Regions from separate parts of the Xanthobacter sp. 126 genome, predicted to be linked through region 2. Evidence: predicted binding sites of a transcription regulator. Region 2 holds the regulator's gene; the other holds the start of a gene.
What was found. The regulator PhoB, encoded in region 2, activates phosphate uptake and scavenging genes when phosphate is short. The targets are predictions, from matches to a motif close to TGTCATNNANCTGTCAT.
Positions count from the first base shown of each region.

Region 1: XAN126_RS0104105 (DUF465 domain-containing protein) is a predicted target of PhoB. The motif match lies at 1,917-1,933, and genes of this name have one in related genera.

Region 1 covers NZ_JAFO01000001.1:874,549-882,367, reverse strand. The annotation lists gene XAN126_RS0104110 (ATP-binding cassette domain-containing protein) at 1-1,572, opposite strand, end outside; gene XAN126_RS0104105 (DUF465 domain-containing protein) at 1,712-1,891, opposite strand; gene XAN126_RS0104100 (DUF465 domain-containing protein) at 2,069-2,275, shown strand; gene XAN126_RS0104095 (peroxiredoxin) at 2,370-2,855, opposite strand; gene XAN126_RS0104090 (protein-disulfide reductase DsbD domain-containing protein) at 2,951-3,856, opposite strand; gene XAN126_RS0104085 (YqgE/AlgH family protein) at 4,027-4,644, shown strand; gene XAN126_RS27520 (cell wall hydrolase) at 4,761-6,119, opposite strand; gene meaB (methylmalonyl Co-A mutase-associated GTPase MeaB) at 6,244-7,221, opposite strand; gene XAN126_RS0104065 (glycine zipper domain-containing protein) at 7,368-7,700, opposite strand.
Region 2 covers NZ_JAFO01000001.1:5,357,857-5,365,675, reverse strand. The annotation lists gene XAN126_RS0125380 (FAD-dependent oxidoreductase) at 1-804, shown strand, start outside; gene phoB (phosphate regulon transcriptional regulator PhoB) at 1,059-1,760, opposite strand; gene phoU (phosphate signaling complex protein PhoU) at 1,815-2,549, opposite strand; gene pstB (phosphate ABC transporter ATP-binding protein PstB) at 2,570-3,394, opposite strand; gene pstA (phosphate ABC transporter permease PstA) at 3,455-4,288, opposite strand; gene pstC (phosphate ABC transporter permease subunit PstC) at 4,306-5,283, opposite strand; gene pstS (phosphate ABC transporter substrate-binding protein PstS) at 5,385-6,425, opposite strand; gene XAN126_RS0125345 (ATP-binding protein) at 6,560-7,819, opposite strand, start outside.

The DNA.
Region 1 (7,819 bases), 4.5 Mb from region 2:
AGCTGCCCCCTTGCCGGCCTCGGGCTTCGGCTCGCCCGCCTTGGCCTTCGACGCGGGCGCCCCCTTGTCCCGGGCCTCCACGCCGCGTCCGCGCTGGGACAGCATGTCCGAATAGCCGCCGGCATATTCGCGGAACATCCCGTCCCCCTCCGCCATGATGACGCTGGAGACGGTACGGTCCAGGAAGTCACGATCGTGGCTGACGAGGATGACGGTGCCGGGATAGTCGGCCACCATCTCCTGCAGAAGGTCGAGGGTTTCGAGGTCGAGGTCGTTGGTGGGCTCGTCCAGCACCAGCACGTTGGAGGGCAACGCCAGCGCCCGCGCCAGCATCAGCCGGCCGCGCTCGCCGCCGGAGAGCACCGAGAGCGGGGCATTGGCCTGCTCGGGGGTGAAGAGGAAGTCCTTCAGATAGCCCATCACGTGCTTGGGCACGCCGCCCACCTGCACCTGGTCCGAGCCGCCTCCGGTGAGGGCATCGCGCAGGGTGGTGCCGGGATCGAGCGCCGCGCGCTTCTGGTCGAGGCTGGCGACTTCGAGATTGGTGCCGAGCCTTACCGTGCCCGAATCGGGGGCGAGCTCACCGGTGAGCAGCTTGATGAGCGTGGTCTTGCCGGCGCCGTTGGGGCCGATGATGCCGATGCGGTCGCCACGTAGGATGCGGGTGGAGAAATCCTTCACCACCTCCCGCGCGCCGAAGGCCTTGGCGATGTGCTTCGCTTCGATGACGAGCTTGCCGGAGGCCTCCGCCTCGCTCACCGCCAGCTTGACGTTGCCGACCGCGCGGCGCTCATCGCGGCGATCCTTGCGCATGGAATGCAGCAGGCCCAGCCGGCGCACATTGCGCTTGCGGCGGGCGGTGACGCCGTAGCGCAGCCAGTCCAGCTCCGCGACGATCTTGCGGTCGAGCTTGTGGCGCTCGGTCTCTTCCTGTTCCAGCACCTCGTCGCGCCAGGCTTCGAACGCGCCGAAGCCCTGCTCCAGCCGCCGGGTCTGGCCGCGGTCGAGCCAGACGGTGGCGCGCGAGAGGGTTTCGAGGAAGCGCCGGTCATGGCTGATGAGCACCATGGCGGACTTCAGCCCCTTCAGCTCGCTTTCCAGCCATTCGATGGCCGGCAGATCGAGGTGGTTGGTCGGCTCGTCCAGCAGCAGCACGTCCGGCTCCGGCGCGATGACGCGCGCCAGAGCGGCCCGGCGGGCCTCGCCGCCGGACAGGTGAGCGGGGTCTTCCTGTCCGGTGAGGCCCAGCTCGGTGAGGAGATATTGGGCGCGATAGGCATCGTCGCCCGGTCCAAGCCCGGCCTCCACATAGGCGAGCGTCGTCGCATAGCCGGAAAAGTCCGGCTCCTGCTGGAGATAGCGCACGGTGGTGCCGGGCTGGAAGAAGCGCGTGCCGGAATCCGGCTCGACCAGCCCAGCCGCCACCTTCAGCAGCGTGGACTTGCCTGAGCCGTTGCGACCGACGAGGCACACCCGCTCGCCCGCCGACACGGAAAGCTCCGCGCCGTCGAGCAGAGGGGTGGCGCCGAAGCGCAAATGGATGTCCTGGAGGAGAACGAGCGGAGGAGCCATGGGGCCGGATTAAAGCCCTCCGGTCCGGAACGCAAAGGCCGTTCGCGCGGGACGACACTTTGCGCCGATCGTCTCCCGGGACGCAAAGAGGTGCGCATCGCCCTGCATCACGCAGGCGGCGAGCACATCTCTCAGGCCATCAATGTACGGTGGAAGTCGGATTCAGCTTCGACATCTGGTCCTTGAGAACCAGCTTCTTGCGCTTCAGCTCTGCGACACGAAGAGGATCCGAGGCGGGGCTGTTCATTTCGCGGTTGAGCTCCTGCTCGATGGCCGCGTGACGCCGCTTCAGTTCCTGAAGGTGCGACTGGATGGACATTCTTAGCCACTCCCTGTCTGCAACACGACATCAGTCTGTCACGGAGCCGGCGAAGAGTCGACCGCCTTTCCGCCACCTCCGGCGACCTCCCATCTTGCGGCGCGGCATACCCGTGCCATAGTCATTCCAAATGGGGCGAGCGGGCGGCGGACCTGCGCGCCGGTGACAGGACCGGGCATGACGAGCGACGAGGAACGGGATCTCAAGGTCCACCTGGAACGCCTGAAGCAGGAGCATCGGGATCTCGATGCGGCGATCGAGGCGCTGACCAGCGTGTCGGGATCGGACATCCTGCAGATCCAGCGGCTCAAGAAGCGCAAGCTGCAGCTGAAGGACCGCATCGGCCAGATCGAGGACGAACTGTTCCCCGATATCATCGCCTGAGAGCGCGCGAGAAACGCGCGAGGCCCGCCCTCCTGAGGAGGGTCCGGGGCGCGGAGGCCGGGCGTGCCCGGCATCCGTCAGTCGGTAAGAAGGATCAGAGCTGGGCGAGCAGCGCGGTGGCGCCGGAGGCGTCGGCCTTGGAGGGCACGTCCTCCACGTTGAGCGTCTTCACCACGCCGTCCTCGACCACCATCGAATAGCGCTTGGAGCGCACGCCGAGGCCCGCGGCCGAGCCGTCGAAGGTGAGGTCGAGCGCGGCCGCGAAGGACGCGTCAGGGTCCGCCAGGAACACGATCTTGCCGTCGGAGCCGGAGGCCTTTTCCCAGGCGCCCATGACGAAGGGATCGTTCACCGACACCACGGCGATGGCGTCCACGCCCTTCGCCTTGATGGCGTCGGCCTCGTGCACATAGCCCGGCAGGTGGTTCTTGTGGCAGGTGGGGGTGAAGGCACCCGGCACCGCGAACAGCACCACCTTCTTGCCCTTGAAGATTTCGTCGGTGGTCTTCGGCACGGGGCCGTCCTCGGTGGGAACACGGAAGGTGGCGTTGGGCAGTTTGTCGCCGACCGAAATGGGCATCGTCTTCTCCACAGTCTTGGGCGTTTGCGCCCGCGCCGACAATACGGGCTTTTGACGGGGAGAAAAGCGCTGGCTGCGGGCCGGAGCGGCCCAGTTCAGCGTGGCGGCAGCTTCGGAACAGGCACTGTTGTCACGATCGCCTTCGGGCCGTCCACGAGGGTCAGGGTGAGCGGCGTGCCGGACGGATCGGTGCCGGCGGGAATGCCGTCGAGGGGCAGCTCGAACCGGGCGGCACCGTCCGGCAGCATGGTCTTCTGCGGCAACGGCAGGGCCCAGCGGTCCGGTCCCTCGGCGAACAGATCCGCCTTGGGATTCTGGGCCCTGACCTCGATCACGAGATGCGGCGGTTCGGCGCTCGCGTCCAGTTCGACCTTCTGCACCGAGGTCGGCTCGGCAACGCCCAGCGGACGTTCCACCGGCAGGGCCGCGCGGGCAGCCGAGATACGGGACGCCTCGGCGCCCGCGTCACCGCCAAGCGCGATGGAGAGGTCAGCGCGGGCGGGCATGCACAGGGCCTCGCACACCGCGAAATCGAACGCGAGAGCAAGCCGCGCCGGCTTGTCCTTGTCCTTCAGCTCCACCTTCAGGGGGAACAGGACCGCCCCCTTGTAGCCGATGGAAAAGCCCCCGCCCCCGTCAGCGAAGCGCTTGGGCGCGGGCCATTCCATCTCCACCCGGGCGATGTTCTCCGAACCGCTCCAGTCCAGCGTCGGCGGCACGCCACTGTCGCCGGGATAGCGCCAGTAGGTCTTCCAGCCGGGGGCGAGCTTCAGCTCGATGCCCGCATCCGCCGTCGTGCCGGAGACGGCGCCCGCCATCAGGACCACATCCGCGCCCGGCACCTTCACCGGAGGCGCACTCGCAGCCCATGCGGCCGGCGAGAGAGCCGCAAGCATGGCGCCGGCGAGAAGTGCGCGGGCGAACACGCCACGAGACGACAACAGGAAGGCGGGCCGAACCGCCGGCCAAGCGCCCAGGGCGCGCTGAGGGGTCGATGTCATGGGCCTAGCGGGTACCCGCTCGCGGCTTCGCCGCAAAGCCCTTCCCCTCACCAATCGCGTGCACAAGCGTGTGACCCGCCGCGGAATTCGCAGCCTTGCGACGAGGCTTCGCGGCGACCTGCGATGCAATCCGCATTTCCAAGACGCCCGAACGGCGGTACCCTTTCTCCATGACTGCGAGCCAGAACCATACGATCGAAGGCGGAGGGTCGGGTTTCCTCGATGGGCAGATGCTCATCGCCATGCCGACCATGCGCGACGAGCAGTTCGCCCGCACCCTCGTCTACATGTGCGCCCACTCTCCGGAAGGAGCCATGGGCATCGTGGTGAACCAGCCGGCGAGCCACATCGACTTCACTGACCTCCTCGTGCAGCTGGACGTGGTTCCCGCCGCCGAGCGCATCCTGCTGCCGAAAAGCGCCGGCACCGTCAAAGTGCTGCGCGGCGGGCCGGTGGAGACCGGACGCGGCTTCGTGCTGCACTCGGCGGACTATTTCGTCGAGAACTCCACACTGACCATCGATGACGGCATCTGCCTCACCGCCACGCTGGATATCCTGAAGGCCATCGCCGGCGGCCGCGGACCGCGCAGCGCGGTGCTGGCACTCGGCTATGCCGGCTGGGCGCCGGGCCAGCTCGAGACGGAGATCCAGGCCAATGGCTGGCTGAACTGCCCGGCCGACCCGGACCTCATCTTCGGCGCAGGGGTGGAGACGAAATACGATAATGCCCTGCGCAAGCTCGGCATCGTGCCCGGAATGCTCTCCAGCGACGCCGGCCACGCCTGAGCGTTCTCTCGCTCAGGCGCCGCGCGGGCTGGGACGCTGCTCCGCTCAGGCGCCGCGCGGGCTGGGACGCTGCTCCGCTCAGGCGCCGCGCGGGCTAGAGCGCGCGGGCCGGATGCTCAGTAGCTGTCGCCCCAGCGACGCGGGCGGTAGAAGGTGTGCACGCCGATCTTGTCCAGCTTGCGCATCTCCCGCACCCAGCTCGGATGCACCCAGTAGGCGTGGTAGTGGGTCGCGCGGCCGATGGAGGCGAGCCACAGCTTTCCGTCCAGCATGTCGGCGGCGATTTCCTTGGCCTGCACCCACATGTCCGGCTCCCGCACCACGTCCGGCACGTCGTCGCAGGCGAAGGTGAACTGGCAGGCGAGGTGCTTGTGGGCATTCTGGTAGACCGCGCCGCACACATCCGCCGGGTAGTAGCCGGAGAACACGCGGTTCACGATGACCTGCGCCACCGCGATCTGGCCGCGCTTGGGCTCGCCGCGGCTTTCGAAATAGATGGCTTCCGCCAGGCACTTCTGCGCCCGCGCCAGCTTCTCGCCGCCGAGCTCCAGCCGCTGCGCGGGCGAGGGCCAGATGCCGTCGCTGGGCGGCGTCTCCAGCTCCACGGTGCTGTCCGGTGAGACCAGGGTCGCCTCGCCCTCGGCGTGTGGCGCCGGATGGGGCACATAGCCGTGCTCGGCGAGGGCCGCATACTGGAAGGCAAGGGCCGGAAACAGCACCGGATCGCGGCTGAACACCGCCACGGGATCCTGATGCGGCACCGGGCCGACGAGCGCGGTGCCGCTGCCGAACTCCCCGAGGGCCTCCTCCGGCGCGTCCTCGCGCGCCAGCGTCTCGGCCGCACGGCGGGCCTGCTCCAGATCCGCGGGAACGTCCTCCGCCGCGGCAACGCGTGCGGCGTCCTGGATCAGCGGCAATTCCAGAAGGATGTCGAGGGCCAATTCCAGATAGGCGCCCGACAGGTCCAGGTGGCGCGGCGGCTCGACTGTCTCGCGATCCGAGAGCACCAGCGGCGGGGGAAAGGCGAAGGCGTCGTCATCCGTCGGATCGGAGGAAGACTGGGTGGACGACGCGAGGGCGGGCGAGACGAGGTCCGACGGCTCCGGCCCGGTGCCGATCTCGTCCCGCGTCACATTCAGCACCGGCTGGCCCGCGATTGCGGCAACCGCGGTGGCGCGCGCACTGTCTTCGGAGACGGGCGCGAGGGAGGCGGTGACGATGGCGCCGGGTGCGACAACACGGCGCGCCGGCTTCGCAGCCTCGGCCATCGCCTCCTTCGGAACCTCCGGCAGGCCGGTACCGACCGGCTGCGGCAGATCGAGCGTCGCGAGCTTCAGCGCCCGCGCGGAGCCCGGCCAGAGGCCGAGCCCTGAACCGGCCGTCAGGCCTTTCGGCGCCCGGCCCGAGACGTCGTCAGCCCCCGCCCCGCAAGGCATTGCGATGATGAAGGCAGTGGCGACGAGAAGCGGCGACACAGCCCGACCGGCCCTCGGCCATCGATCCCGACAAATTCCCATACGCCAGCCCTTGCCGAGACTTCATGTCCCCAATAGGGCGCCGAACCGTTGCCGGCCGGCGACACGCAAGAGCATTGTCCGATCAGTCTTGCCTGGAGGTTAATTTCAGCGCCAGCTCGGCTTCACGGGCGAACGGCCCTGCCGCGTACAGGCGGAATTCGCGCGCCCGCGCAAGGCCATGGGTGCCGAAGCGGACGCGCACCGCCTCCTCCACCCACTTGTCCTCCTGCGTCGCACGCTGCGTCGCGCGACGGCTTTCCGTGTCGAGAAAGGCGCCGTGCGCCGCGACCGCCGCCTCGAAGGCGTCGAGCCCCTCACCCGTCGCCGCCGACAGGCGGATCACAGGAACCGTCCACCCGGCGGAGGCGGAGCCGGCGAGCGACAGTGCTCCCGCCACCTCGGAGGCGGCGCGGCGGGCGACCTCGGTCATGTCGGCCTTGGTGACGACGATGATGTCGGGCAGTTCCATCACGCCCGCCTTCATGAACTGGAGGCTGTCGCCCGACGCCGGCTGGATGCACAGCACCACCGTGTCGGCGACGAGGGAGATGTCGGCCTCCGACTGGCCGACCCCAACTGTCTCGACGATCACCAGGTCATAGACCGCGCGCAGCAGCACCACGGCGGCGACCGAATCGTCCGAAAGCCCGCCGAGCCGGTCGCGAGCCGCCATGGAGCGCACGAACACGCCGCGGTCGTCGGGATCGGTCTTCATCCGTGCCCGGTCGCCGAGCAGCGCGCCGCCGGTGCGACGCGACGACGGGTCCACCGCCAGCACGGCCACGGTGCGCCCGGCCGCGCGGGCGCGGCGGACCAGTGCGTTGGTCAGGGTCGATTTGCCCACCCCGGGTGGGCCGGTGAGGCCCAGCACCTCGGCTTTGCCGGCGCGGGCCGCGGCATCGAGCAGCGCCACGAGGTCGGGCTGCCCACGGGCGGTCTCCACCAGCGCCAGCGCGCGGGCGACGGCGCGTTTGCCGCCGGCGGCGAGCGTGGCGAGATCGGGCACAGGGGAGGTGCGCGGGCGGTCTGGGGCGTCGGCGGAAGCGGGCTCGGGCGGCATGGCGCCAATCTAGCTGCCGCAGTGCGGGAGGCAACTCACCGCGGTTCCGCGCCAACGGAAAAAGGCGCCGGCAAAAGCCGGCGCCTCTCCCACTGATCGGATCCGTGCGGGGGAACGGAACCGATCAACAGCCCTGAAAACGAGGATCAGCCGCAGTAGCCGCGCGACACCTTGACCACGTTGCCGTTGGTCTGGCGCAGGTAGCAGCGGCCGTTGTTGCCCCAGAAATAGTAGGCGCGGCGCTGGTCCTGCTGGTTGCCGATGATGGCGCCGGTGGTGCCGCCGATGAGCGCACCGGCCGCGACGCCACCGGCATTGCCCGTGACAGCGCCGCCGATCAGCGCGCCGGCCGTGCCGCCGATGAGCGCACCGCCCACCGTGTTGTTCTGGGCGCTGGCGGTGACAGCCGAGCCGGCGAGAACGGCGGCGGCCAGGGTGAAGGCGGTGAAAGCGCCGAGCGCGGCATTACGGGTCGACATCTTGATCCTTTCCGCATCCGCCGGGCATCAACCCGCGGCGTGCTGCGATGGCACCTGATCTAGCAAAGGCCACATGAACGCCAGATGAGCGGAGCGTTCGGGCATCGTGCAGCTTCGTT
Region 2 (7,819 bases):
GCCAAGGAACTGGATCAGGTCTCCACCGTGGATGTCTCCCGCTTCGACGAGCGCGAGAGCGAGGACATCTGCCGGCAGGGCGTGGGCACGCTGGTGGCGCAGCTCGCCCGTCCGCTGACCGTGCGGCTCGAGGTGGCGGCGCGCTCCATCGATCTCAGCCCGCGCCTCGTCTCGGTGCAGACCAACAAGGGCAGCGTGACCGGGCGCGCGGTGATCGTCGCCGTACCGCCGAGCCTGATTGCGGCAGGCAAGCTGCGCATCGGCCCGTCCTTGCCGCAGCGCTACCGCACGGCGGTGGAGAAGATCACGCTCGGCGCCTTCGACCACATCGGCTTCCGCCTGCCGCGCAATCCCGGCAATCTCGGCGCTGACGAGCTGGTCTATTTCCGCGCCGACGGCCCGCGCGCCTATGCGCTGCGCGCCCGTATCGGCGGCACAGACCTCTACAGCCTTGAAGTGGGGGGCGACGTGGCCGCCGGCCTCGCCGACAGTCCGCCCGAGGCGGCGGCGTCCTTCGTGAAGGCGGCGCTGACGCGCGAGTTCGGCGCCGATACCGCCGCGCGCGTCGGCAAGGTCTTCGCCACCCGCTGGAGCAAGGAGCCGTGGGCGCTGGGCGCCTTCTCCTGCGCCTTGCCGGGCTTCGGCAACATGCGCCGCGCCTTCACCGAAACGGTGGGCGGCCGGCTGGTCTTCGCCGGCGAGCACACCCACGAGACGCTCTGGGGCACGGTCGGCGGCGCCTGGCTCTCCGGCGAGCGCGCGGCCAAGCAGGCGCTTGGGCTTTTGGGGGTGCGGACGGGGTGAGGGCTGCGTCTCATCGGAGATCTGCCCCGTTTCATACATCCCGCCGTCATTGCCCGCCTTGTGCGGGCAATCCACCCATCGGCCAGAGGGGTGCTGATACTTCCGAGCAGCCCGACGCGTGGCGGGGTGGATCCCCAGGACGAGCCGGGGGATGACGGCTCGGGGGAGGTTGCGCCTCCCCCAAAATAGCCCGCGCGGCGTTTGAGCGAAGACGACGTAAAGACAGCCCGCGTGGCGTTTGAGCGAAGCAACGCTCAGTGCGCGCGGGCGAACATCTCGTTGAAGGAGTAGCCGGCGCCGCGCACGGTGCGGATGGGGTCGGACTGGCGGCCGCGGTTTATGGCCTTGCGCAGGCGGCCCACATGCACGTCCACCGTGCGCTCGTCGATATAGACGTCCTGGCCCCACACGCCGTCGAGCAGCTGCTCGCGGGAGAAGACGCGGCCGGGGCTCTGCATCAGGAATTCCAGCAGGCGGAACTCGGTGGGGCCGAGATGGATCTCGCGACCGGCGCGGTGAACCCGGTGGGTCTCGCGGTCGAGCTCGATGTCGCCGGCCCGCAGCAGGGTGGCGACGTGCTCGGGCTTGGCCCGGCGCAGCAGGGCGCGCACGCGGGCGAGCAGCTCGGGCACCGAGAAGGGCTTCACCACATAGTCGTCCGCGCCGGTGGCGAGGCCGCGCACCCGCTCGGTTTCCTCACCGCGGGCGGTGAGCATGATGACGGGCAGCCGCTCGGTCTCCGGCCGGGTGCGCAGGCGCCGGCACAGTTCGATGCCGGAGAGGCCGGGCAGCATCCAGTCGAGGATGATGAGATCAGGCACGCTTTCGCGCAGCCGGGTCTCGGCTTCGTCGCCGCGTCCCACGCTCTCGACCCCGTAACCCTCCGACTCCAGATTGTAGCGGAGCAGGAGGGTTAACGGCTCTTCGTCCTCGACGATCAGAATACGCGCCGGCACTTTGGTCTATCCGTCACTATCGGGGCTCTCCGCCCCGTCTTCAGGTCTGGTTGATCAGCTCTGAACGGTGGTGGTGCGGCCCGGGAAGGGCAGGGTGGTGTCGCTGGAGGCGTCCGCCTTGGGGCGGCTCTCCGGCAGGTTCTGGCCCGTCACCATGTAGTAGACGATCTCCGCGATGTTGGTCGCGTGGTCGCCGATGCGCTCGATGTTCTTGGCGCAGAACAAGAGGTGCGTGCACACGGAGATGTTGCGCGGATCCTCCATCATGTAGGTGAGGAGCTCGCGGAACAGGGACGTGTACATGATGTCGATGGCGCCGTCGCGGCCCCACACTTCCAGCGCCTTGGCCTCGTTGCGGGCGGCGTAGGCGTCCAGCACTTCCTTCAGCTGCTCGAGCACGAGGTCGGAGATGTGCTCCACCCCGCGCACCAGCTTCGCCGGGTGATACTCGCCCTCGATGGCGATGACGCGCTTGCCCACGTTCTTGGCGAGGTCGCCGATGCGCTCGAGATCGTTGGCGATGCGGATCGCGGCGACGATCTCGCGCAGGTCGATGGCCACCGGCTGGCGCTTGGCGATGACCAGGATGGCCCGGTCCTCGATCTCGCGCTGCACCTGGTCGACGCTGGCATCCAGCAGCACGACCTTCTGCGCGAGGGCGCTGTCGCGGCGGATGAGGGAGGCGACGCTGTCGGCGACCAGGCGCTCGGCCTGCCCGCCCATCTCGACGACCTTGCGGCCGATTTCCTTCAACTCCTGATCGAAGGAGGCGACGATATGATCCGGCATCTCAGTGATCCTTCAATCCGTCAGCCGAAGCGGCCGGTGATGTAGTCGCGCGTCTTGATCTCCTTCGGATTGGTGAAGATCACGTCGGAAGGCGCCATCTCGATCAGCTCGCCCAGATAGAAGAAGGCGGTCATGTCGGCGCAGCGCGCGGCCTGCTGCATGTTGTGGGTGACGATGACGATGGTGAATTCCTGCTTCAGCTCGTCGATCAGGTCCTCGATCTTCGAGGTGGAGATGGGGTCGAGGGCCGAGGTCGGCTCGTCGAGCAGGATCACCTCGGGCTTCACCGCGATGGTGCGGGCGATGCACAGGCGCTGCTGCTGGCCGCCGGACATGCCGAGCGCCGAGGTGTGCAGGCGGTCCTTGGTCTCGTCCCAGATGGCGGCCTTGCGCAGGCACCATTCCACGCGCTCGTCCATCTGTGCCTTGGAGAGCTTCTCGTGCAGCTTCACGCCGAACGCGATGTTGTCATAGATCGACATGGGGAACGGCGTAGGCTTCTGGAACACCATGCCGATGCGGGTGCGTACGATGGTGGGGTCCAGTTCCTTGCCGACGATGTTCACGCCGTCGAACAGCACCGAGCCCTCGGCGCGCTGGCCGGGGTAGAGGTCGAACATGCGGTTGAACACGCGCAGCAGTGTGGACTTGCCGCAGCCCGACGGACCGATCATGGCGGTCACGCGCTTCTCGGGAACCTCGAAGTTGATGTTCCGCAGCGCATGGTTGCTGCCATAGTAGAACTGCAGGTTCTCCACCTTGATCTTGGCGGGGGCCGGCGGCGCGTCCGGCTTGGCACCCACGGCGGAGGCGAGATTGAAGGTGGGATCGACGGCTGAAGTCATCTTGTCCTCGCTTGGGCCTTGGCCTTGCTTCGGAGGAAATGGAAAGGGCGGCGGCGGGAGCTAGTGGCTCCGCGCCAGGAAGAGGCGGGACGCCACGTTGAGCACCAGCACGCCCACGGTGATGAGCAGTGCGCCGGCCCAGGCGAGCGAGACCCAGTCGTCGAACGGGCTGCCGGCGAACTGGTAGATGGCGATGGGCAGGCTCGCCATCGGCTTCGACAGGTCGGTCGACATGGCGTTGTTGCCGAGCGAGGTGAACAGCAGCGGCGCGGTCTCGCCGGCGGCGCGGGCGATGGCCAGAAGCACGCCGGTGACGATGCCGGCGCGGGCCGCGCGCCAGGTGATGAACATCACTACCTTCCACTGCGGCGCGCCAAGCGCGAAGGCGGCTTCGCGCAGGCCGACGGGCACGAGGTTCAGCATGTCCTCGGTGGTGCGCACGATGACCGGGATCACCAGGATCGCCAGGGCGATGGAGCCCGCCCAGCCGGAGAAGCCGCCGAGCGGCACCACCAGCAGGGTGTAGATGAACAGGCCCACCAGGATGGACGGCGCCGACAGCAGGATGTCGTTCACGAAGCGGGCGGCGGCGCCGACCTTGGTGCCCTTGCCGTTCTCGGCGAGGAAGGTGCCGCAGAAGATGCCGATGGGGCCGCCGATGGCCATGGCGATGCCGATCTGGATCAGCGAGCCGACGATGGCATTCAGCAGGCCGCCGCCCTGGCCCGGCGGCTTGGTGACCTGGGTGAAGACGTTCAATCCCAGCGCGGGCAGGCCGCGCGAGAGCAGGGTCCAGAGGATCCAGCCGAGAAGGAACAGGGCGAAGACGGCGAAGCCGGTGGAGATGGCCTTGACGGCCCGGTCGGTGGCGCGGCGCGCGGCGAGGGAAGCCATGGTTCTGAAGCTCCCGGTCAGTCGAGCCGCGAGCGCACGAGCGCCCGGGACAGTGCAAGGACGATGAAGGAGATCACGAACAGGATGAAGCCGAGCTGCAGCAGCGAGGTGAGCTTCAGCGACCCGATCGGGGCCTCGGGGAATTCGTTGGCGATGGTGGAGGCGATGGTGGCGCCCGGCGCGAACAGGGAGGCGGACAGGCGCGTCGCGTTGCCGATGACGAAGGTCACGGCCATGGTCTCGCCCAGCGCGCGGCCGAGGCCGAGCATGATGGCGCCCACCATGGCGGTCTTGCCGTAGGGCACCGAGACGTTCTTGTAGACCTCGTAGGTGGTGGCGCCGATGCCGTAGGCCGATTCCTTCAGCATGGGCGGCACGCTTTCCAGCGTCTCCACGAACATGGCGGTGATGAAGGGCAAGATCATCACCGCGAGGATGAGGCCGGCGGTGAGCATGCCCGAGCCGAGCGGCGGGCCGGCGAACAGGGCGCCGATGACCGGCAGGTCGCCGAACAGGTCGATCAGCGGGGGCTGCACGTAGGCGGCGATCAGCGGGACGACGACGAAGAAGCCCCACATGCCGTAGATGATGGAGGGCACGGCGGCCAGAAGCTGGACCGCGACGCCGACGGGCCGCTTCAGTGGCTGGGGCGCGATCTCGGTGAGGAAGAAGGCGATGCCGAAGGAGAGCGGCAGCGCCACGATCACCGCGATGATGGCGGAGAACAGCGTGCCGTAGATCATCACCAGGGCGCCGAAATTCTCGGTGACCGGGTTCCAGGCGGACGACCAGATGAAGTCGAGCCCGAAGTGCTGGAGCGCCGGCAGGCCGCCCTTGAACAGCTCGGCGATGATGAGGCCGAGCAGGATGAGGACGAAGATGCCGCTCGCCCACAGGAGGGTGACGAAGATCGGATCGGCGATCCGTCCCGTGCCTTTGGCCTTGCTGATGGGCTCTGCCGAGCCAGACCGCATGCCGTCCACCGTCGCGTCCATTTTATCCCCTGCCCCGGCTTGTCGATGCGTGTGCGCTACCGGACCTGTCGCCTGATGGAAAAGCGCCGCCCTCCTGGGAGAGCGGCGCGATCTTCTTCAGATCAGAGGACGGGCTTGCCGTCCGGACCCTTCACTTCGGCCTTGAAGGCGGCCTTCACCTGCTCGACCACCGCCGCGGGCAGCGGGATGTAGTGCAGGCCTTCGGCGATGTCGGCGCCTTCCTTGGTGTAGGCCCACTCGAAGAACTTCATCACTTCGCGCGAAGCCTCGACGTTGGTCGGGTTCTTCGGCAGCAGGATGTAGGTGGGGGAGACGATCGGCCAGGCCTCGGGGGCCGGGGCGTCGATCATGGAAGCGGCGAAGTCCTTGGCGCCCTTCCAGTCGGCGGAGGCGGCGGCGGCCTGGAAGCCGGCGACCTCGGGGGTGACGAACTTGCCGGCCTTGTTCTGCAGCTGGGTCACGACCAGCTTGTTGGCGGCGGCGTAGATGAACTCGACGTAGCCGATGCCGCCCTTGGTGTTCTTGACGGTGCCGGTGACGCCCTCGTTACCCTTGGCGCCAGCGCCGGTGGGCCACTGGACCGAGGTCGCCGAGCCGACCTTGGACTTCCAGTCCGGGCTCACGGCCGACAGGTAGGAGGTGAAGATCGCGGTCGTGCCCGAGCTATCCGAACGATAGACCGGGACGATGGCGTTCGAGGGCAGGGTCACGCCGGGGTTCAGGTCGGCGATGGCCTTGTCGTTCCACTTGGTGATCTTGCCGAGATAGATGTCGGCGAGCACCGGGCCGGTGAGCTTGAGCTGGTTGGTGGTGACGCCGTCGAGGTTGACGGTGGCGACCACCGAGCCGATCACGGTCGGGAACTGCAGCAGGTTGTTGGCCGCGAGCTTCTCGCCCGGGACCGTCGCGTCGGACGCGCCGAAGTCCACGGTGCGGTTGATGATCTGGTTCTGGCCGCCGCCGGAGCCGATCGACTGGTAGTTCAGCGTCGCGCCGGTCTTCTCTTTGAACTTGGCGCCCCAGGACTGGTAGACGGGGGCGGGGAAGGACGCGCCAGCGCCGGTGAAATCGACAGCCTGGGCGCTGCCGGCAAACAGCGAGCCAGCTACGGCGATCACGCCGAGAGCGGTGGTGAGCTTCACGATATCTCTCCTTGCCAAATCGGTTGCCGCTCCGGCAGGAGCCGGGGCAACTGGGCTCAGGACTCTTAGCCCCGGCGCGCCAAGGTTCTATGACGCGTCCGTGACATGGGCATGACAGCTTACGCCATTGCCTTTTATAGGTTTTTTTCCGGGTTCGGCAAAGCTTCCATCCGCACGGAGAAGATTGCTCCGTTGCCGAGCTCGCTTTCCACGCCCAGCCGGCCGCGGTGGCGGGCCACGATGTGCTTGACGATGGCGAGCCCCAATCCCGTCCCGCCCTGGTCACGGCTGGCCGCCACGTCCACCCGGTAGAAGCGCTCGGTGAGGCGGGGTAGGTGCTCCGGCGAGATGCCGGGGCCGAAGTCGCGCACGCTCACCACGGCGGTGCCGTTCTCGCGGGCGAGGCGCACCTCCACCTTCTTGCCTGCGGCGCCGTATTTCAGGGCATTCTCCACCAGATTTTCGAACAGGCGGATCAGTTCGTCGCGATCACCGAGGATTTCCAGGTCGGCCGTCTCGCGGACCTGCTCCAGCTCCACCCCGCGGTCGCGGGCGAGGGGGGAGAGGGTATCGCAGACGTGGGCGATGATGGCGCCAAGGTCCACCTTGGTCTGCGGCTGCACGTGGGCGTTCAGTTCGATGCGCGAGAGCGAGAGCAGGTCGTCGATGAGGCGCGACATGCGTCGCGCCTGCGCCGCCATGATGGCGAGGAAGCGCTCGCGCGCCGGCGTGTCGTTGCGGGCCGGGCCCTGCAGCGTCTCGATGAAGCCCGACAGGGAGGCCAGCGGGGTGCGCAGCTCGTGGCTGGCATTGGCCACGAAGTCCGCCCGCATCTGCTCCACCCGGCGCTGCTGGGTGAGGTCGCGGAAGGTGAGCAGCACGGCGTCGGGTGAGCGCTCGGGGGAGACGTGCAGCCGGAGCGGCACCACATGCGCCTCCAGCCAGCGGTCGAGGGGGATGCGCTCGGCGAACTCCACCCGCCGGGGCACGCCATCCGCCGCCGCGGCGCGCACCGCGTCCAGCACCTCCGGCACGCGCACCACGAAGGACAGGGGATCGCCCACCCGCGTCGGGCCGAGGGCCAGGGCGACGCGCTGGTTGGCGGTGATGATGTTGCCGGCGGCCGAGAGCAGCAGCGCCGGCTCGGGCAGCGCCGCCACCACCGCGCGGGCCTGCGAGTCCCGCGCCGGGGGCGGTGCGGTCGGCAAAGGCGTCACCACCGGCACCGGCGCCGGCGGGGCCGGCCGCAGCGACAGCCAGAGTGCCACCAGGAGCGCCGCCATCAGGATGGCCAGCAGTGGATCGAGCGCGCCCGCCGCGGCGCCGCCGATGACCACCGCCGCGACGGCGCCCACCAGTGCGAGGCTTCGCCGCCCGCTTCGGCCGTTCGGCGC